Regions from separate parts of the Janthinobacterium sp. 1L-D-8-B-C4 genome, predicted to be linked through region 1. Evidence: predicted binding sites of a transcription regulator. Region 1 holds the regulator's gene; each other region holds the start of a gene.

Region 1 (6,959 bases):
GTCACCCTTGCAAGGGCGAACCGTTACGCAGGCACGAAGCGCTGCTTCGTGAATTCCCTGCTGCACCAACGACTCGCCATGAGTGGCGACTGAGGCCGCGGGCAGCCTCCATATTCAATTGCAATAAAATGTAAAGACGATTGCCGCGGCACGCGCAGGCAGTCTTTATTGTATGATCGCGCCTATGCACATCATTCTACTTACCGGCATTTCCGGCTCCGGCAAATCTGTTGCACTCAAGGTGCTGGAGGATACCGGTTTTTACTGTGTCGACAACCTGCCGCCCGCTTTGTTGCCGAGCCTGGTGCAAACCTTGCTCGACGAAGGCACCAACAGGCTCGGCGTGGCGGTCGATGCACGCAGTGCGGAATCGCTGACTAGCCTGCCGCACAATGTGGCACTGCTGCGTGCGCAGGGGCATGACGTCAAGGTGCTGTTTCTGACCGCCACCACGCATTCCCTGGTGGCGCGCTTTTCGGAAACGCGACGCAGTCATCCTTTGTCGCATGAATTGCTTCCAGGCGAGAATCCGGCCAGCCGCCGCACGCTGATCGAATGCATCTCGGAAGAGCGCGAGCGGCTGTCGGCGATACAGCAACTGGGCCATGTGATCGACACCTCGGAGCTGAGCGCCAACAAGCTGCGTGCCTGGATCAAGGATATCGTCGCCTCCGAACGCGCGCCGCTGACCCTGTTCTTCGAATCGTTCGCCTTCAAGCTGGGCGTGCCGCTGGACGCCGACTTCGTGTTTGACGTGCGGGCCCTGCCCAATCCGTATTACGACCTGGCGCTGCGCCCGCTCGATGGCCGCGACGCGCCGGTGATCGCTTTTCTCGATGCCCAGCCCAGCGCCCTGGAACTGTTTGCCGATATCCGCAATTTCGTGGAAAAGTGGCTGCCGTCGTTCAAGTCCGACAACCGCAGCTATCTGACGGTGGCGCTCGGCTGCACCGGTGGCCAGCACCGTTCGGTATATATGGCGGAACACCTGGCGCAGTATTTTGCCGACCGCGAACGGGTCGTGCTGCGCCACCGCGAGCGTAGCTGAGCCGGAAAAATGGGCGCAAAAAAGGGCGCGAAGTAAACACAGCGCGCCCTTAGTTGATCACAACAATCCGGAGCGGCAGGCCTAGACGGCGGCGGCTTCTTCAGGAGTGTTGTCTGGCAGATGCTTGATCGCCTCTTTACCGTGCCCTTGCACTTTGGTTTTGTACTTCATCACTTGCCGGTCCAGCTTGTCGATCAGGCTGTCGATCGCGGCATACAGGTCTTGCGCCAGGCTTTCCACGTAGACGGTCTTGCCGCTCAGTCGCAGATTCACTTCGGCCTTCTGGCGTTTTTCTTTCTCTTTGAGGTTGTCGACGGTCAGAATCACGGCGATATCGATAACGTGATCGAAATGGCGTTTCACGCGCTCCAGTTTGGTTTGTACGTATTCACGGATGGCTGGTGTCACTTCGAGATGATGTCCGCTGATGGTGAGATTCATACACACTCCTAAAGATGATCGGGTTCGTGCGGTGGCCATCGTTCCGGCCCGCAGAGGAACCGAAAAAAACTACAAAGACTTACGCAGACTCACTGGCGGAATTTTCAACGCTTCCCGGTATTTGGCAACAGTACGTCGCGCAATCACCATGCCTTGTTCCCCCAGCATGTCCGCAATCTTACTGTCGGATAAAGGATTTTTAGGGTTCTCTGCTCCTGTCAATTGCACGATCAAGGCACGTATCGCCGTCGATGACGCCTCCCCTCCTGCTTCGGTGGCGACGTGGCTGCCAAAGAAATACTTCAACTCAAACATTCCATGCGGGGTCAGCATGTACTTTTGGGTTGTTACCCGCGAGATAGTACTCTCGTGTAAACCCAGTGTATCAGCTATTTCGCGAAGCACAAGTGGCCGCATGGCAACTGCGCCATGCGAGAAAAAATCCTTTTGCCGTTCCACTATCGCCTGCGCCACGCGCAGGATGGTGTCGAAGCGCTGGCGCATGTTCTTGATCAGCCACTTGGCTTCCTGCAACTGCGCGCCCATGCCGCCCTCGCCCTTGCCTTGCTTGAGCAGGTTGGCGTACATGGCGTTCACGCGCAGGCGCGGCATCACGTCATTGTTGAGCGACACCTGCCAGCCATTGCGGGCCCGCTTGACCACCACGTCCGGCACCACGTAATCGGACACGTCGGACGCAAACACGGCGCCCGGGTGCGGGTTGCACAAGCGAATCACGGTCTGCGCTTCGCGCAAGTCTTCATCGTCGCAATCGAGGGCTTTTTTCAGCTTGTTGAAGTCGCGCTGGGCAAACCAGGCCAGGTGTTTTTCAACGATGGTCAAGGCCATGCGGCGCGTCACCAGCGCCACCTGCGGCAGGCGTTTGATCTGCAGCGCCAGGCATTCGGACGCATTGCGCGCACCCACGCCGGGCGGATCGAAACTTTGCAGCAGCGACAAGGCGGTGCGCAGTTCGTCGGCGTCGACTTCCAGTTCCTCGGGCAGGCGCGCCAGGATATCGTCAAGCGATTCCTCCAGGTAGCCATTGTCGTCGAGCGCATCGATGATCAGTTCGACCAGCGCGCGGTCGCGCAGTTCCAGCACGGTCACGCGCATCTGCTCCATCAGGTGTTCGCGCAAGGTGCAATGATGGGCTTCCAGTTGCGGGCGGGAATCCTCATCGTCGGGCGCCTTGCCGCGGCTGGCCTCGTTCCAGTCGCTGTCGCCGCCTTCGGGCGCGGCCGTGCTCTCGCCGCCTTCACCATCGAACGTTTCCGCTTCGGCCGCCGGCGCCGGCGCTTCCTGGCCAGGCGGCGCAGGCGGCGCTTCGCCTGGCGCAGCAGTCGAACTCAGGGCACCATCGGACAGCAGGCGCAAGGAACGGTCGAGCGGATCGTCGAGACGCTCCAGCAAGGGATTATCGGTCAGCAATTGCTCCAGCTCCTGGTGCAATTCCAGCGTGGACAATTGCAACAGGCGTATCGATTGCTGTAATTGCGGCGTCAGTGCCAGGTGCTGCGAGGTGCGCAGCTGCAGTGATTGTTTCATCGGCTTACATGCGGAAATGTTCGCCCAGATACACGCGGCGCACCGACTCGTTGGCGATGATGTCGTCGGGCCGGCCTGATGCCAGCACCGAGCCCTGGTTGATGATGTAGGCTCGGTCGCAGATGCCCAGCGTTTCGCGCACGTTGTGGTCGGTGATCAGCACGCCGATATTGCGTTCTTTCAAAAACCGCACGATGCGCTGGATTTCGATCACGGCGATCGGATCGACGCCGGCGAACGGCTCGTCGAGCAGCACGAAACGCGGGTCGGTGGCCAGCGCGCGCGCGATTTCCACGCGGCGCCGTTCGCCGCCCGACAGCGACAGCGCCTGGTTTTCGCGCAGCTTTTCAATCTGCAAGTCGGCCAGCAATTTGTCGAGGCGCTCCTCGATCTCGGCCTTTTTCAAAGGGCGGCCGTCGACGGTCTGGATTTCCAGCACGGCGCGGATATTGTCTTCCACCGTCAGCTTGCGAAACACCGACGCTTCCTGCGGCAGGTAGGACAGGCCCATCTGCGCGCGGCGGTGGATCGGCAGGCTGGAAATATCGACGCCGCTGATATCGATGGTGCCGCCGTCGGATGGCACCAGGCCGACGATCATGTAGAACGAGGTGGTCTTGCCGGCGCCGTTCGGACCCAGCAGGCCCACCACTTCGCCGCATTCGACCTGCAGCGACACATCATGCACGACCTGCCGCTTGCCATAGGTTTTCTGCAGTCCCCGCACGATCAGGGTGCTGCCGCAACGTTCATTCTTGTTCATTATTTTTTCCCTGGCGCGGGCGCGGCGGGCGTTTTGTCTGCCGCCGGTTTGTTCTTCGGCTGGATCACCATGCGCACGCTGCCGGCGCCGGGGGCGCTGGTGCCGCTGTCGCTGTTTTCCATATTGAATAATTCATTGCGGCTGTCATACGAAATGAAGGCGCCATTGGCCACGTCGGTCGGCTTGGTGCCTTGCAGGCGCGTCAGCTTGGCCCTGGAAAACAGTTTCACGACTTCGGTCTTGTTGTTGTATTCCACCCGTTCCGCTTCGCCTTCGACCCACAGGTCGCCTTCGCCGTCGCGCTTCTGGCGGAAAGTGGCCAGCTTGCCCGCTTCGCCCCAGAAGGTGATGAACTGGTAGCCCTGCGGATCTTCCGTGATCAGGGCGCGCCCCGCCTTCATGGTCAGCGTGCCTTTCACCAGCACCACGTCGCCGGTCAGGGTGCGGGTCTGCTTGATGTCGTCGACCTGGCCGCGCTGGGCGGTGATGACGGCTTCTTTTTCGGAATCGGCCTTTTCGGCATGGGCAGCGCCCATCACGGCCAGGGAAAACAGGCTGAGCAGCAAGATTTTTTTCATTTGATAGTGTCCTTTTATTTATTTGGCCGGCACGGCTTTGCGCGGCGGAATCACGATGCGCACCGAGCTCGGCACTTCCACCACGCTGGAGGCATTATTGGCCTTCAGGCCCACGCCGGTCACATGCGAACGCCCCGACAGCAGGTCGACCGGCACGGCCGACTCCATCCGCTCTTCATCGGGGAAAATCGTCAGCGCCTCGGTTTTCAGCGTCATGTTCTGCGTTGTCGGACTGGCCACGCGGTCGATCACGACCTTGCGCGACAGTTGCAAACGCGTATTGCCCTGGTCGATATGCGCCAGTTCGGCCGTCATGTTCAAGGGCGGCACGCCCGGGCTGATCTTGCGCACGAAAGGCTGGTCGATATCGGAAGAGTCATCGGCCGGGTAATGCGTGAGCTTGGCGCCGGAAACGATATAGCTGGGCTTGCCCTGCAAGTCCATGCGCACCAGGCTGAAATTGGTGACGAAATAATCGGGCTCGTCCAATTTTTTGCCGGCACTGACGTCCTGGCTGCTCTTGTTCATCACTTCGAGCAGCCAGAAGCTGCCGAACGCCACCGCAACGGCGCCCAGCACGGTAAAAATCATGCGCCAGCGATGGGCGCCTTCTGGCTTACGCATAGTGTTTCACTCTCAAAAAAAACGTCCGCCGCCCACAGGCAGCACAGCGGGCATCAGATGACCTTGGCCTGCGTCAGGTCATGAATATGCAAGGCGCCGACCAGTTTGCCGTCAAGGTCGACCACCAGCATCTGGTTGATGCGGTGCTGTTCCATCACGGCCACCGCGTCGACGGCCAGGCGTTCGGGCGCGATGCTGCGCGGCTGGGCATGCATCACGTCGCGGATCGCCACTTGCGTGAAATCCTGCACGCGCTCGAACATGCGGCGCAAGTCGCCATCGGTAAATACGCCCACCGGGCGATCTTCGGCATCGACCACGGCCGTCATGCCCATGCCCTTTTTCGTCATTTCTTCGAGCGCCTGCAGCAGCGAGGCGTCCGCCGGCACTTTCGGCACCCGCTCGCCGCTGCGCATCACGTCATGCACATGCGTGAGCAGGCGGCGGCCCAGGGCGCCACCGGGATGCGAACGGGCAAAGTCTTCTTCCTTGAAGCCGCGCAAGTCCAGCAGCGCGACGGCCAGCGCATCACCGAGCGCCAGGGTGACGGTGGTGCTGGCGGTCGGCGCCAGGTTCAGCGGACACGCTTCTTTTTCCACCGAAACATCAAGGTGAACGTCGGCCAGTTGCGCCAGGCTCGATTGCGGCTTGCCGGTCATGGCGATCAGCACGCCGCCCATGCGCTTGACGACCGGCATGATGGCCATCAGTTCGGCCGATTCGCCCGAGTACGAGATGGCGATGAAAGCGTCATCCGAAGTGACCATGCCCAGGTCGCCATGGGCCGCTTCGGCCGGATGCACGAACATGGCCGGCGTGCCGGTCGAGGCCAGGGTGGCGGCGATCTTGCGCGCGATATGGCCGGACTTGCCGATGCCCGAGACCACCACGCGGCCCTTGCATTCGAGCAGCAGGGCTACGGCGCGGCCCACGCTGTCGTCGGTGGCCAGGCGCGCGTGCAGCGCAACGATGGCGTCGGCCTCGATCTGCAAGGTGGTGCGGGCCAATGTCACGGCGCGCTCGCTTGTCGCTTTCATGTCACTTCGATCAAAAGCTTTCTGCATTGTTTTTTCATGGGTTACACTCATCCCCAAAGTATAAACGAATTAGGAAAGCAAAAAACTTGCCAGTCACAACAAACAACGATTTCCACTGATCACCCCGGGCAACCCATGTTTTCCTCGCTAGAATTAACCCTGATGTTACTCGGCAGCGCCGTGCTTGGCGTGGTTGCTTTCAGAATGTTGCACCTGCCTCCCATGCTCGGCTACCTGGCGGTCGGCATCGTCATCGGCCCCCATGCGCTGGGCCTGGCTGCCGAAAATGAAGCGAGCCATACGCTGGCCGAATTCGGCGTCGTCTTCCTGATGTTTTCCATCGGGCTCGAGTTTTCCCTTCCCAAGTTTCTTGCCATGCGGCGCATCGTCTTCGGCCTTGGCATGGCGCAGGTGGTCACCACCATCGTCGCCACCGTCGTCTTCGGCTGGTTCGTCGGGCGCTATCTGTCGGCCTATTTTCACCTCAGCTGGCAGGCCGCGTTTGCCCTCGGCGGCGCGCTGGCCATGTCGTCGACCGCCATCGTGTCAAAAATGCTGACAGAACGGCTGGAGCTTGAAAGCGAGCACGGCCGCAAGATCATCGGCATTTTGCTGTTCCAGGACCTGGCCGTGGTACCGCTCCTGATCCTGATCCCGGCGCTGACCAAGGACTCCGAGAACCTGGCCGAAACGCTGGCCTGGGCCGGCGCCAAGGCGGTGGTGGTGCTGATCCTGCTGCTGTTCCTGGGGCAAAAAATGGTGCGCGGCTGGCTGACCATCGTTGCCAAGCGCCGCTCGCAGGAACTGTTCATGCTCAACCTGCTGCTCATTACCCTGGGCGCAGCCTGGATCACGGAAAGGGCCGGACTGTCGCTGGCGCTGGGCGCTTTTGTTGCCGGCATGCTTATTTCCGAGACCGA
Region 2 (6,959 bases), on a different contig from region 1:
CCGACCAGTTCATCGCGCTGTCCAAAGTGTTCTCCAAGGGGAAGGTAAAAGGGATGGGGGATATGAAAACCGGCCCCAGGGGCCGGTGGTTGCAGGCCTTACAGGCCCAGCGTATCGATGTCGGCCAGCGAGTCGCGGCCCTTGTCGGAAATGTCGTGGCCTTCGCCATCGGTTCGTGCCACGATATGGGCCTTCTTGCCCAGGAAATACGCCACTTCGGTGTCGAGCTTGGCCAGTGGATCGGCCGCGACGGCGCGCAAGCCCATGATGCAGCGGCGCAGGAACAACAGCTCTTGCGCCTTGTCGGTGATGGACAGACGGCCATCCCTGGCATAGCTGAGCAGCTTCAGGCCGGACAGGCGCTTGGCATTGCGGGCAACGCAAGCGCTCGGGCGCTCGGTCTTGATGCCGCGTGCGACCTGCTCCAGCGCGTCATATTCATCGGTAGTTAATTTCTCGTTCTTCATTGCGTTTCCATAAAAGGCCAGGTGTTCGGCCCCCATGGTACGCGCCCCGCTGCGCATCGGCAACAGGCAAGGTGATTCAGTGGCCGCGCGCACTGCGCCTGGCCAGCTGAAATGGCATCAAGGCGAGGTGTTATTTTAAGGTACGCAACAGCAGCCAGGCCAGGCCGCAACCGGCCACGGCGCCCGTCAAGGCCAGCGCCAGCAAGCTTTTGCTGTCGAGCACAGGGCGGCGGCCCAGGTAGATTTTGTTATGCAGGGAATTGCCCATGATGGTCTCCTGTAGCAGAATTATTGTGATGTCTCATTATAAGAACAGAATCGTGACGCCCGCGTGACACACGGCAGTTCGCCACTGTTTTGTATGCACAAGCGTGCGCTTTGCGGCGTCTGTGTTGTTTTATTGGCGCGACATGCATCACGCCGCATCGCCATCAGTGCATCTTGACTGGCGGCTGCGGCGGAGTGGGTTCTTCAATCGGCACCGGATCGATGTCGGGCATTTTTTCCGGTGGCGGCGTCAAAGGGTCACCTTCCGGTGGCGGAACACTGTCCGGTTCAGGGGTGCTGTGGGCATGGAAATGAGGGTGTTGGTTTAAAGGGTACATGGTTTTCCTCCTTGTCCACCACTGTAGCGCAGGCCGGAAAATCCTGGCGCGCAAAGCGCAGCGGGAACCAATCTGTATCCTGTTGCTCTAACAGTGCATCCCGGCAAACGGAGCACCGATGCATCGCAAGAAAATTCTCTTTGTCGCCGAGGCCGTCACCCTGGCCCATGTAGGCCGTCCGCTGACCTTGGCGCAGGGCCTGGACCATGCGCACTACGAGGTGCATTTCGCCTGTGCCGATGGCTACGACTTCTGCTTTCAGGATAGCTCGTTGCAGCGCTGGCGCATCCACAGCATCACATCGCGGCAATTCCTGCAGGCCCTGGCGCAAGGCAAGCCCGTGTATGACGAAACCACCTTGCAGGCCTATGTGGACGACGACCTGCGCCTGCTCGATGCGGTGCGGCCCGATCTGGTGATCGGCGACTTTCGCCTGTCGCTGTCGGTCAGCGCCCGGCTGCGCCAGATTCCCTACATTACCATCACCAATGCTTATTGGAGTCCCCATGTGCGCCAGCATTACACGGTGCCCAGCCTGCCGCTGACGCGCATTCTGCCGGTCTGGCTGGCCAATCCCCTGTTCCGTTTGATACGCCCGCTGGCTTTTGCCAGCCATGCCGTGCCCCTGAACCGCGTGCGCCGCCGCCATGGCCTGCCCTCGCTGGGCAGCGACTTGCGCCGCATCTATACCGATGCCGACCAGACCCTCTACGCTGATATACCGCAGCTGTTTCCGCCGCTGGCCATGCCCGCCCATCACGGCTACCTGGGCGCCGTCGTCTGGGCGCCACCGATGGCGCTGCCGCCGTGGTGGCAAGGGCCGGAACTGGACCAGGGCAAGCCCTTGCTGTACGTCACACTGGGCAGCTCCGGCCAGTCGCAACTGCTGCCACGCGTGCTGCATGCGCTGTCGGCCTTGCCGGTCACCGTGATGGCCGCCACCGCCGGCACCATCGAACTGGGTAGCGTGCCGCCGAACGCCCGTGTGGCGCCCTTCCTGCCCGGCGACGCAGCGGCGCGGCGCGCCAGCCTGGTGATCTGCAATGGCGGCAGCCCCACCAGCCAGCAAGCGCTGACGGCGGGCGTGCCGGTGATCGGCATCGCCGGCAACCTCGATCAATTCCTCAATATGCACGGCATCTTCGCGGCCGGCGCCGGCCAGTTGCTGCGCGCCGACCGCTACAACGACGATGCCTTGCGCCAGGCCGTCATGCACTTGCTCGACGACAAGCAAGCCCGGCAGGCAGCACAGCAATTGGCGGCCGCCTTCGGCGCCTGTTCGCCGCATGCATGCCTGCAGGAGCGCATGCGCATCCTGCTTCCCTGACCTGGCTGGCTGGCTGGCTGGCTGGCTGGCAGCAGCGTCGGCATTTTTTACAGCCGACCGCACAAACCTTGCCACGTCTCAACAACGATATCGCAAGTGCTTGATTTACAAGTACAAACCACACTTGGCATGAAAGTCGCTATGGAAGGCTCATGAGCACCTGCCCGCAGGACTCAAACCAGACTTCCCTCTTGTCCACTCCATGCTGTGAGGTAACCCAAATGAAACTATCTCAACTGAAATTGCTCCCGGCCGCAGCGGCGCTGGCCATGCTGTGTGCGGCTGGCGGCGCGCAGGCAGGCGCTTACGGCTATTCCTACGACAACATCTTCGGCCTGACCATCACCAATCCGACCGGTGTCGTCACCGTGGCCAGCACCACCAATATCTCGCGCAGCACCTCCACCCTGAACGGCGTGAGCGTCATCAATGGTGGCTCCGGCAGCCTCGATTCACCGCAATCGGGCGTCGGCGCCGTCACCAATGGCGAGAACAACTTCACCCAGCAAGGTCCGACCGGCACCTATGCGCGTGGCGACGCGCAGATCGTCAGCACCCAGTTCCCGCCCTTCCCTGTCGGCGCGACCAGTACCCAGGCCACCAACGTCGCGGAGGCGCATCTCGACACGGCCGGCACCGCCGACGCCTCGGGCCGCAACGGTTCGACCACCGGTTTTTCCGTCGTCTTCGTGGTCGGTTCGCCAACGGCCAACCTCGCCTTCAACTTCCTCGCCAATCCTTTCATGCAAGTGTTCCTGAACAACGATGTGGGGCTGGGCTCGTCGTCGACGGCCAATCTGGTGGTGACCTTCAGCATCACCAATGCGACGGGCGCCACCGTGTTCAACTGGGCGCCGGACGGTACGGTCGGCTCCGGCATCTCGGGCGGCACGGAGACGGCCGATGGCGCCAACCTGAACACCAATCTGTCGACCAACTTCCTCACGCGGGGCAACCTGTTTACCTACGACCCCACCGGTTGCGGCACACCGACCGGCACCGGCATCGGCACGGCTTGCGGCGGCACCTTCACGGCGCTGACCAACGCCCTGGCGGCAGGCAGCTATACCTTGACCCTCAATGCGGTGGAAAGCGTTGACCTGGTGAAAGTGGCGGCCGTGCCGGAACCGGGCACGCTGGCCTTGCTGGGCCTGGGCCTGGCCGGCCTGTGCTATGCCAGCCGCCGCAAAATCACTGCCGCAACTTGACTGCGGCAATAAAGGGCGAGGACTTCCTCGCCCTTTTGTCGGCTTTTTTTACAAGCGCACCTGGTCCCCGGGCGCTGCACGAGCAACATGATGAGGATTTCCATGACACTGCTTTCCCGCACGCTTTTACCCGCCGCCCTGAGCCTCGCGGGCCTGTTGATGGCAGGCGCCAGCGGTGGCGCGCAAGCTTCGGCCTACGCTTATTCCTACAATAATATTTTCGGCCTGACCGTCAGCAATCCGACCGGGTCCATCTCGGTGGCGGGCAATACCGACATTTCACGCTCCACCGCCACGCTCAATGGCAACAGCATCATCCGTGGAGGCAATGGCTTTGTCGATGCCCCGCAATCGGCATTGGGCGCGGTGACCATGGGACAAAACAATTTTACGCAGCAAGGCCTGGGCAATGCCTCGTATTCGCGCGGCGATGCGCAGATCATCAGCTCACAGATACCGCCGTTTCCGGCAGGCGCGACCAGCACCCACTCCGTCAACGCCGCCGAAGCTTTTTTGTTCGATAACGGCAGCGCCGACGCTTCGGGGCGCAACGGCTCGAACACCGGTCTGTCGGTCAATCTGGTGGTCGGTGCGCCGGGCGCCACCATCCTGTTCAACTTCCAGGCGGCGCCGTTCATGCAAGCGTATCTCGATGCGCTGGCCGGGCCCGCTTCCGCATCGAACAGCAATATGTCGGTCAGTTTTACCATCACCAACTCGGTAGGGCAAAACGTCTTCAACTGGTCGCCCGACGGTACCGTCGGTTCCGGCATTTTTGGCGGCACGGAACTGGCCGACGCCGCCGACCTCAATATCAGCTATTCGGCCAATACTGTCACCGCCGGCAATATGCTCACTTACGACCCGCTGGGCTGCGGCGCGCCGACGGGCAATGGCGGCGGCACCAGTTGTGGCGGCGCCTACACGGCGCTGACGGAGAACTTGGTGGCAGGCAACTATACCCTGACCTTGAACACCGTCAACAGCGCCGACCTGAACATCGTGCCGCGCGTGGTGCAGGTCAGCGAACCGGGAACGCTGGCCTTGCTGGGGCTGGGCCTGCTGGGCCTGTGCCTGCGCCTTCGAGGACAGTGACCGTACCGCGCCAGCCTCACGCCGCTGTGCCGGCGGTCTTTCTTTTGAGCGAGCGCGCCGGTATGCCACCCCATATTTCACCAGCGCCCACCACGCTGCCCTTGGTCAGCACGGCACCGACCGAAATGATGGCGCCGTCGCCAATGCGCGTGCCAGCCATGATGACCGCATGCGCGCCGATGGTTACGCCGCTGCCGATCACCACCGGCAGCAATTCGAGCCGCTCGCCTTCGATCACATGGGCAAATACCACCGCATCGTGGCCGACGATGCTGTCGCTGCCGATCGTCGTCAACGGTGGATCGAGCAGCGCACCAGCGCTGTAGGTATTGCTCCCCAGCCTGGCACCGAGCGCCAGGTAGACCAGGCGCAACAGGGGCAAGGGCAGGAAATGCGTGCGAATCAGGGAATTGAACAGCAGCAAATAAAACAGGATGTTCAGGTTGGCCGCAAATTCGGCGCGCGAACCGGGCGCGGCGGCGCCTTCGCGCAGCGGCAGCACACGCAGGCACAGCCGGTAAATCGCAAACGCGAACAGATAGATCAGCAGCACGGCGGCAAACACCACGGCGACACCGCGAAACTCGCCCAGCGGCAATAACCCCAGCAGCCATACCGCGCTGGCAATGCCCAGTAGCAGGATTAATGCCAGCAGGCACAGGAACACCACGATTTCTTTGCCACCAATCTTGCGCATGCTTACTCCCCCACCCCAGGCCCAGGCGCCACGATCAGCTCCTGCAATGGCCGCCGAAGCGAACGCGCCAGAGCCGGCGCACCGGCGCCGATACGGCCCAAAAAAAACGCCCGTTCGGCATGTTCCTCGCCAAGCAAGGTGCGGGTTTGCACGGCCAGCTCCTGCGCGAGCTCGTGCAAGCCTTCGGTACGCGAGAACAGGCGCCGCTCGCGCACATAGCGGGCAAAGATCAGCGGCGTCAGTTCCGGCTGCATCTGCAATCCCAGCTCGGTGGCCGTCAGCCAGAAGCGCTGCATGGCGCGCCCGGCGGCCACGTAATCGTCGATATGGCGTGGCGGCGACTCGGCCAGCAGCACGAAATGCGCGGCGCAGTACCAGCCGGGCAGCAAGTCCATCTGCAGCCGCGGCGCCACAGTGCCGGCCAGCCAGGTATTGAAAAAATCCACCCGGCGCCAGCTGCGCATGATCCAGCGCATCAGTTTCGCCGTCATGGCATCGACGCCGAGCGCCTGGTCAGGCATGCGGTCGACGCTGTAGCGGGCATTCCATTCGATCACGTCGCAGTGCACCTGGTGCGCCTCGGGCATGATCAGGCGCAACCGGGCATTGTTGAACATCAGCCGTGCGGCGGCGAAGCGCGTGCGCGGGCCTTCCAGCCACAGCACGCCAAAGCCGGCGGGCAGGCTGGCCGCCAGTGCCGCCTTTTCGCTGACGCGCAGGCTGCGCGTGCTGAGCTTGCGACGCTGCACCGTGCGCTGCGGCAGGAACGCCGCCAGCGGATCGGGCGCCAGGCCAGGCGCATCGACAAACGCCACCTCAAAGGTGGGCAAATGCTCGGGCATGCCGGCGCGCCGCAGGGCTTGCATGCGCAGGCCATGGCGGCTGGCCGCCAGCGCCAGGCTCTCGAGCAGCGCACCGAGCGACAACTGGCTGGGATGGCCGTCAAGGTCGTACACGCAATGCTCGCGCGTATCGAAACCATGCACCACCACCTGGCGCGCGCCGCATACCTCGAAGCGCCATGGCTGGGTGTTGTCGCCACTGGGCGCCCAGCGCGCCTGTTCGAGGATGTCTTCCAGCACGGCGTCGATCGGGAAGGTAATTGCCATCAGCCGCCCTTCCCGGCGCGGCGCCGCTTGATGATGGCCATCGCCAGGCGCTGCAAGGGGTGGCGGTTGCCGCCCGGACGCCAGGTATGCACCATCTTGTTGCGGTAGGCATCGAAATGCATGCCGTGCGGCGCGGCCATCACCTTGCCGCGCCCCAGCAGGATCTTCAGCGCCTCGGTGGCCGCCGCACCCGCGCACAACTGGCAACCCATGATGGTCGATGGCCCGCGTTGCTCCTTGAGGTTGATGGCGGACGGGTCTACCAGGTAGGGGCCGTGCAGGCCGGCCGGTGCCAGCCCCACCAGGAAACGCAGCGCCTTTTCATCGTCCGGCCGGTCGCCCCAGCCAAAGTAGTCTTCAAACGTCATTTTGCCTGGCAGGAAGCTGAGCACGGCCGTCCCCATGCCCAGCGGCGCAGCGGTGATCGATGGAATGCCCAATTGCGCACACA
Region 3 (6,959 bases), on a different contig from region 1:
CAAAACCCCACAGTGCCACCGTCATCGGATCGTGCAGCAAAAACCACAGGCTGCGCCCGGCCACCAGGGCCTGCACGATGCCGGTGAGATTGACGATCGACAGCTGGGCCTGGGCGTAGTAGCCGATAAAGCCGGCCGTAAATACCAGGTAGGCCAGGCGGAACCAGGCGAAACCGCGTGCATTGCTACTGAGCTTGCGCGGCATGGACAGCGCCAGCGCCAGCACGGCCAGACCCAGCGCCAGTATCAGCAGGTCCATGCGCCGCGCGATCCATGCCGCGTGCCAGCTCGTGTCGCCTGGCGCAGCAATCAGAAAACGCGATGGCACGCGATAGGTCATCGGCAGCTCGCGCGTGATGCGCTCGGGGTAGAACTGGCCCTTGCTGCGCGTGACCGGCACCGTAAAGTCGAAAGCGGCGCCGGGATCGAGGCCGGCTTCGGCAGGCACGCGAAAGACAGTCAGGCTGGCATCCGCAGGAACGCGCACGCCCGGCGCCAGTTTCAGGTCGAGATCGAGGTCGCGCATGTCGATCGCCAGCTGGTGCTGGCGCAACAGCAGGCGCTCGGGAATGCCGCCGCGCGTAAAGTCGTCGCCTGGCACGCGGTGGCGGCCCGACGAGATGACGAGAATCGCCTGGTCGCCCTGCTCTATCCAGGGTTTCAGCTTGGCCAGGCTGGCTTCGGTGAGCAGGCTGCGCGCGACAGACGGCACCGACACGCAAGCAAGATACAGGTCGATAAAAACATCGTCGGGCTGGCGCAACCCTTCTTCATCGAGCCGCGCGCCATCGCTGCCCGCATAGAGGTTTTCCATCTCGCGATTCGAGACGCGCAGATGGCGCAGCAAACCAGCATCCTGCAAGCGCTTGAAAGGCAGCGTTTCCATCATATCGGTGCGCACGCGGGCAATCCCTTCCGCGCCCTTGCCCGCGCCAAAACCGAGCTTGCGGCGCGACACCAGCAAGGCCGCCGCCAGCACGCTTTCATTGATGATGCGCACCGAGACCGTGGCCTTGGAAATACCGTCGAGGGTCACGCGCGAGGCGTCAGGCTGGCGCGCGCGCCTGGCCTGGGTCTCGATATGGATGTTCTGCTTCAGCGACACCCCCTGGTACTGTTTGACGAATTCAAACAGCGGCGCCTCGCCCAACCCGTACTGGAACACCGGCTCATGCTGCGACAGCACCTCGACGCCGATAAAGCGCCCGGCCGGGTCGATCGCCACCAGCAGGTTGACCGGCACGCCCGAAAAGCCGGGGATGGGCGCCAGGTCGACCGACTCGAACACATAGCCGGCCAGCGTGCTGCCACCATCACCCTGGCGGAACAGGGGCCATACCGGCAATTCGGCATCGCGTTCGCCAACCGTCAATGGTGCGGGAAAGCGCTGCGCCAGTTCGGCCTGCGTCATCACGCCGGCGTGGGCGGACGAGGCGCCGAGCAGCAGCGCCAGCATGCCGGCGGCCAGGCACAGCACGAGCGTTATCGCGCGCCGGCAGCGCGCCATGGTATGCATCATGATCTCCAGTATGTGGTCAGGCAGGCGTAAAAAAAGCCGACGGCCGCAGCCGTCAGCTAAAACCGTGTCCGGGCGAACGGGGAGAAGACGCCCGCATGGTTCCGGACCCAGGTGGCAACAAACTAAGTAGCTGCTTTCGAAGGATGCTGCAGTTGCGCCAGCTCTTCGTCGGTGAACAGGCGCGAGCGGGTCAGGAAACGCCGGCCGGTGCCGTTATCGAGCGAGAACATGCCGCCATTGCCATTGACTACGTCGATGATCAGCTGCGTATGTTCCCAGTAGGCGAACTGCTCGATGCCCATGTAGAACGGCGTGCCGTCCAGGTTGCCAAGGTAGACGTCGGTGTCCGACAGATTGAACTCGCCGGCCGCGTAGCACATCGGCGCGCTGCCGTCGCAGCAGCCGCCCGACTGGAAAAACATCAGCGGTCCATGCTTGCCACGCAAGGTGGCCAGCATGTCGAGCGCGGCTGGCGTGGCCGTCACGCGTTCCATGGTCATGATGACTCCTTAGAAGAAACCCAGCGCGTTCGGGCTGTACGACACCAGCAGGTTTTTCGTCTGCTGGTAATGGTCCAGCATCATCTTGTGGTTTTCACGGCCGATGCCCGACTGCTTGTAGCCGCCGAACGCGGCGTGGGCCGGATACAGGTGGTAGCAATTGGTCCAGACGCGGCCGGCCTGGATGGCGCGGCCGACACGGAAGGCGCGCGAACCGTCGCGCGTCCAGAGACCGGCGCCCAGGCCATACAAGGTGTCGTTGGCGATGCGCAGCGCGTCGGCTTCGTCCTTGAAGGTGGTGACCGAGACCACCGGCCCGAAGATCTCTTCCTGGAAGATGCGCATGCTGTTGTCGCCCTTGAATACGGTAGGACGCACGTAATAGCCCTGCTCCAGGTCGCCGCCCTGGGTATTGCGCTCGCCGCCGGCCAGGATTTCGGCGCCTTCCTGCTTGCCGATGTCGATATACGAGAGGATTTTTTCCAGCTGCTCCTGCGACGCCTGAGCCCCAAGCATGGTGGACGCATCGAGCGGATTGCCCTGCTTGATCTTCGCCACGCGCTCCAAAGCGCGGGCGATGAAGGCTTCGTAGATCGATTCCTGGATCAGCACGCGCGACGGGCAGGTGCACACCTCGCCCTGGTTCAGCGCGAACATGGCAAAGCCTTCCAGGCATTTGTCGAAGAAAGCGTCGTCGGCGTCCATCACATCGGCAAAGAAGATGTTCGGCGACTTGCCACCCAATTCGAGCGTGACGGGGATCAGGTTTTGCGCCGCGTACTGCATGATCAAGCGCCCGGTGCCGGTCTCGCCGGTGAAGGCGATCTTTGCGATGCGTTTATTGGACGCCAGCGGCTTGCCCGCTTCCAGGCCATAGCCGTTGACGATATTCAGGACGCCCGGCGGCAGCAGGTCGCCGATCAGTTCGATCAGGACCATGATGGACGCCGGCGTCTGTTCGGCCGGTTTAAGGACCACGCAATTGCCGGCGGCCAGGGCCGGCGCCAGCTTCCACACCGCCATCAAAATCGGGAAATTCCACGGGATGATCTGGCCCACCACGCCCAGCGGTTCATGGAAGTGATACGCATAGGTTTCGGAGTCGATCTGCGCAACCGAGCCTTCCTGGGCGCGGATGCAGCCGGCAAAGTAGCGGAAATGGTCGATCGCCAGCGGAATATCGGCGGCCGTGGTTTCGCGGATCGGCTTGCCGTTGTCGATGGTCTCAGCAGTGGCGATCAGGGCCAGGTTCGCTTCCATGCGGTCGGCGATCTTGTTGAGGATATTGGCGCGCTCGGTTTGCGAAGTCTTGCCCCACGCTTCCTTGGCGGCGTGGGCGGCGTCCAGCGCCAGCTCGACGTCTTCGGCTGTGGAACGGGCCACTTCGCAAAAAACCTGGCCGGTGATCGGCGTGATATTGCCGAAGTATTCGCCTTTGACGGGAGCGACGAATTTGCCGCCGATATAGTTGTCATAGCGTTGTTTGAAGGGATTGGCTACGCCCAGTTTGCTGATGTCTGCCAGATTCATGTCGTCCTCTTTCTCGTTGGTCTTAGCTTCGATGAAGCCGCCGCGAGGCGGCCCTTGGGGATGTGTCAGGTGGTCCTGATCTTTTGTTTTGCAAATGCCGTGCCAGCAGCCAGACAGCGTCTATCGGTACGTAAAGCCCGGGATGCTGCGTCAAACGGGATCAGTCAGGCGCGCCAGCTGTTCCGTTTCTGAACAAGGGAACAGCCCTCGCCGCAAGCCACCATGATGGTGGACGCGATGGCATACCGATTGCTACCTGGTGATGGACGCAATCAGCGCATAACCAGAACGGAGACCATCATGACCCCACGCATTCCCACCACCACCAACGCCCGGCGCCTGCGCACCTTGCGGCTGGCCGCCGGCGGCCTCGCCTGCATGCTGGCGGCCGCAGCCGTCTGGGCGCACGGCAATATGACACCGCAGGCGGTCGACACATCCACACTGCCACAATTGGGCGCCGAGTGGCGCACGGAAAACCCGTATCGGAACAATGCGGAAGCGATACGAATCGGCAATTCTGCCTTTACCCAGAACTGCGCCCGCTGCCATGGGCTCGAAGCGGTCTCTGGCGGCATGGCGCCGGACTTGCGCAAGCTCGACAATGACTGCGCGGCATTGCAAGATGCCAAGAAAAAAGACGGTTGCGCGCAGGAGATCGACCAATATGTGCTCGATACGGTGCGCCACGGCCGCTCGCGCAATGGCGCCGTCTACATGCCGCCGTTCGAGGGCGTGTTCAGTCAGGAAGCGATCTGGGCGGTAAAGGCGTATCTGGAAACGCGGCGCGAAGTGCCTTTGTAAGGCCGCCCCATCCATCACCGGGAGGCGCTGCCGTGGCAGCGCCTTTTTTCATGCTGCGTCAGCCAGGTACTTTGGCCCAAGCCAGGCACCAGCCCGGCGCCGCAATCTGCTTGCGGCCGAACATGGCGCAACCCGCCCAGGCGTCGTCCTTTTTCCCCTGGAAGAAAGAACAGTTGGCACAGTGCTGGGCCGGCTTGTGCTGCGGGTATTTTTTGGTATCGACCTTGCCCGTATCGTGGCGGTAGCCGAGCGCCCTGGCCTGGTCGCTGTCCTCGTCGACTTTCGGCGCGCTCGATTGTGCGCCGGCAAGCGAGGCTGCGCCCATGCCGCCGACGGCGAGCAATTGGCAAAGAAAATGGCGGCGTGGTGCTTGATGCATGGTGGTCTCCTGTTGTCGTTATCAAGAAGGCGCAAATGGCCTCGCTACATCCATCAGCAACCCTTGTGCCAGCAGGCGCCTGCCACGGGCAGCGACATCAGACTGTGACAAAACAGCACAGCACCACCTCGCCAACTGTGGCAGGACGGCGCACACGCTGCCATCCACAGCGTGAAAAAAGCCTGGCACGCATGTTGCTCAATTACCCATGGCGACCACGTCGCACCACCATAAAAACCAGCAAGGGAGACCACCATGCAGCCACAATTTCCACGTCCAATCGCTTTCGCCATCCTCGCCCTGATCGCCGGCGCCGCCACAGCGGTCGACACCAGGGTCACCTGGGACGATATCGCCAACGCCGACAAGGGCACGTCCGATGTGCTCAGCTACGGCCTGGGCCTGAAAGCGCAGCGCCACAGCCTGGCGAAAAAAATCAACACGAAAAACGTCGACCAGATCGTGCCCGCCTGGACCTTCTCGTTCGGCGGTGAAAAGCAGCGCGGCCAGGAGGCGCAGGCGCTGGTGCATGACGGCATCATCTATGTGACAGCCTCGTATTCGCGCATCTACGCACTCGACGCGAAGACCGGCAAGCAGCTGTGGGCCTATGAGCACCGGCTGCCCGACGATATCCGCCCCTGCTGCGACGTGGTCAACCGCGGCCCGGCCATTTATGGCGACAAGGTGTATTTCGGCACGCTCGACGCGCGCATGATTGCGCTCAACAAGAACACCGGCAAGGTGATGTGGAACGAAAAGTTCGGCGACCAGAAACTCGGCTACACGATGACGGGCGCGCCATTCGTGATCCGCGAAAAAGGCGGCCGCGTGCTGCTGATTCACGGTAACTCGGGCGATGAATTCGGCGCCCAGGGCTGGCTGTTCGCGCGCGATCCGGACACCGGCGCGGAAGTATGGGCGCGCCCGCTGGTCGAAGGCCATGTCGGCCGCACCGACGGCAAACCGGGCACGCCAACCGGCGACGCCAAGGCGCCCAGCTGGCCGCGCGACAAGGACGGCAAGCTGCGCGAATCATGGGAACACGGCGGCGGCGCGCCGTGGCAGACGGCGTCGTTCGACCCGGAGACCAATACCATCGTCATCGGCGCCGGCAATCCCGCGCCATGGAATACCTGGGAGCGGACCAAGGAAGGCGACGACCCGCGCAACTGGGACAGCCTGTTCACCTCGGGCCAGGCCTATGTCGATGCCAGCACGGGCGAGCTGAAAGGCTTTTACCAGCACACGCCGAACGACGCCTGGGATTTTTCGGGCAATAACTCGGTGGTGCTGTTCGACTACAAGGACGCCAAGACCGGCAAGCTGATCAAGGCGTCCGCCCACGCCGACCGCAATGGCTATTTCTATGTAACCGACCGCACGAAACTGGCCCTGGGCGCCGGCTATCCGAACAAACCGACTTCGCTGATCAACGCCTGGCCTTTCGTCGACGGCATCAACTGGGCCACCAGCATCGACCTGAAAACCGGCCGGCCGGTGGAAAACGGCAAGCGCCCGCCGCTGCCGGAAGCGGGCGCCGACAAGGGCAAGGCCGTCTTCGTGTCGCCACCATTTTTGGGCGGCACCAACTGGATGCCGATGTCGTATTCGCCCGACACCGGCCTGTTCTACATCCCGGCCAACCACTGGGGCATGGATTACTGGACCGAGCAGATACACTACAAGGCCGGTTCGGCCTACCTGGGCCAGGGCTTTCGCATCAAGCGCCTGTATGAAGACCATATCGGCACCCTGCGCGCCATCGATCCGAAGACCGGCAAGATCGTCTGGGAAAACAAGGAAAAATTCCCGCTGTGGGGCGGCACCCTGACCACCGCCGGCGGCCTCTTGATTACCGGCACCTCGGACGGCTTCGTCAAGGCCTTCGACGCCAAGACCGGCAAGGAATTGTGGAAGTACCAGACCGGCTCCGGCGTGGTGTCGGTACCCGTCACGTGGGAACAGGATGGCGAGCAGTATATCGGCCTGTCGAGCGGCTATGGCGGCGCGGTGCCGCTGTGGGGCGGCGACATGGCCGAGCTGACCAAGCAGGTGACACAGGGCGGCAGCTACTGGGTGTTCAAGCTGCCGAAGGCGCCTTCAAACAAGGTGACAAAGGTCGCGAGCAAATGAGGACCGCGCCGGTCCGCCTGGCGGCGACCGCTGGACTGCTGTCCACCCTGCTGTGCTGGGCCTTGTGCCTGGCGCCGCAGTCCGCCTTCGC

The links. The regulator sigma-54, encoded in region 1, starts transcription at its own class of promoters, with help from an activator protein. The targets are predictions, from matches to a motif close to TGGCANGNAANCTGCTTT.
Region 2: AC0Z42_RS07790 (EDSAP-1 family PEP-CTERM protein) is a predicted target of sigma-54. The motif match lies at 2,525-2,542, and genes of this name have one in related genera.
Region 3: AC0Z42_RS29340 (methanol/ethanol family PQQ-dependent dehydrogenase) is a predicted target of sigma-54. The motif match lies at 4,916-4,933, and genes of this name have one in related genera.

The regions. Positions count from the first base shown of each region.
Region 1 covers NZ_JBXAVX010000016.1:80,895-87,853, reverse strand. The annotation lists gene rapZ (RNase adapter RapZ) at 185-1,048, shown strand; gene hpf (ribosome hibernation-promoting factor, HPF/YfiA family) at 1,130-1,489, opposite strand; gene AC0Z42_RS23890 (RNA polymerase factor sigma-54) at 1,559-3,037, opposite strand; gene lptB (LPS export ABC transporter ATP-binding protein) at 3,042-3,800, opposite strand; gene lptA (lipopolysaccharide transport periplasmic protein LptA) at 3,800-4,378, opposite strand; gene lptC (LPS export ABC transporter periplasmic protein LptC) at 4,397-5,002, opposite strand; gene AC0Z42_RS23870 (KpsF/GutQ family sugar-phosphate isomerase) at 5,056-6,066, opposite strand; gene AC0Z42_RS23865 (monovalent cation:proton antiporter family protein) at 6,175-6,959, shown strand, end outside.
Region 2 covers NZ_JBXAVX010000003.1:417,321-424,279, reverse strand. The annotation lists gene AC0Z42_RS07810 (acyl-CoA thioesterase) at 1-13, opposite strand, end outside; gene AC0Z42_RS07805 (hypothetical protein) at 99-467, opposite strand; gene AC0Z42_RS07800 (hypothetical protein) at 598-735, opposite strand; gene AC0Z42_RS07795 (glycosyltransferase) at 1,191-2,399, shown strand; gene AC0Z42_RS07790 (EDSAP-1 family PEP-CTERM protein) at 2,621-3,607, shown strand; gene AC0Z42_RS07785 (EDSAP-1 family PEP-CTERM protein) at 3,710-4,702, shown strand; gene AC0Z42_RS07780 (acyltransferase) at 4,719-5,399, opposite strand; gene AC0Z42_RS07775 (nitroreductase family protein) at 5,402-6,508, opposite strand; gene AC0Z42_RS07770 (ThiF family adenylyltransferase) at 6,508-6,959, opposite strand, start outside.
Region 3 covers NZ_JBXAVX010000029.1:10,058-17,016, reverse strand. The annotation lists gene AC0Z42_RS29365 (4Fe-4S binding protein) at 1-1,519, opposite strand, end outside; gene AC0Z42_RS29360 (DUF779 domain-containing protein) at 1,642-2,019, opposite strand; gene adh (aldehyde dehydrogenase) at 2,029-3,549, opposite strand; gene pedF (cytochrome c-550 PedF) at 3,850-4,353, shown strand; gene AC0Z42_RS29345 (high-potential iron-sulfur protein) at 4,412-4,732, opposite strand; gene AC0Z42_RS29340 (methanol/ethanol family PQQ-dependent dehydrogenase) at 4,988-6,868, shown strand; gene AC0Z42_RS29335 (pentapeptide repeat-containing protein) at 6,865-6,959, shown strand, end outside.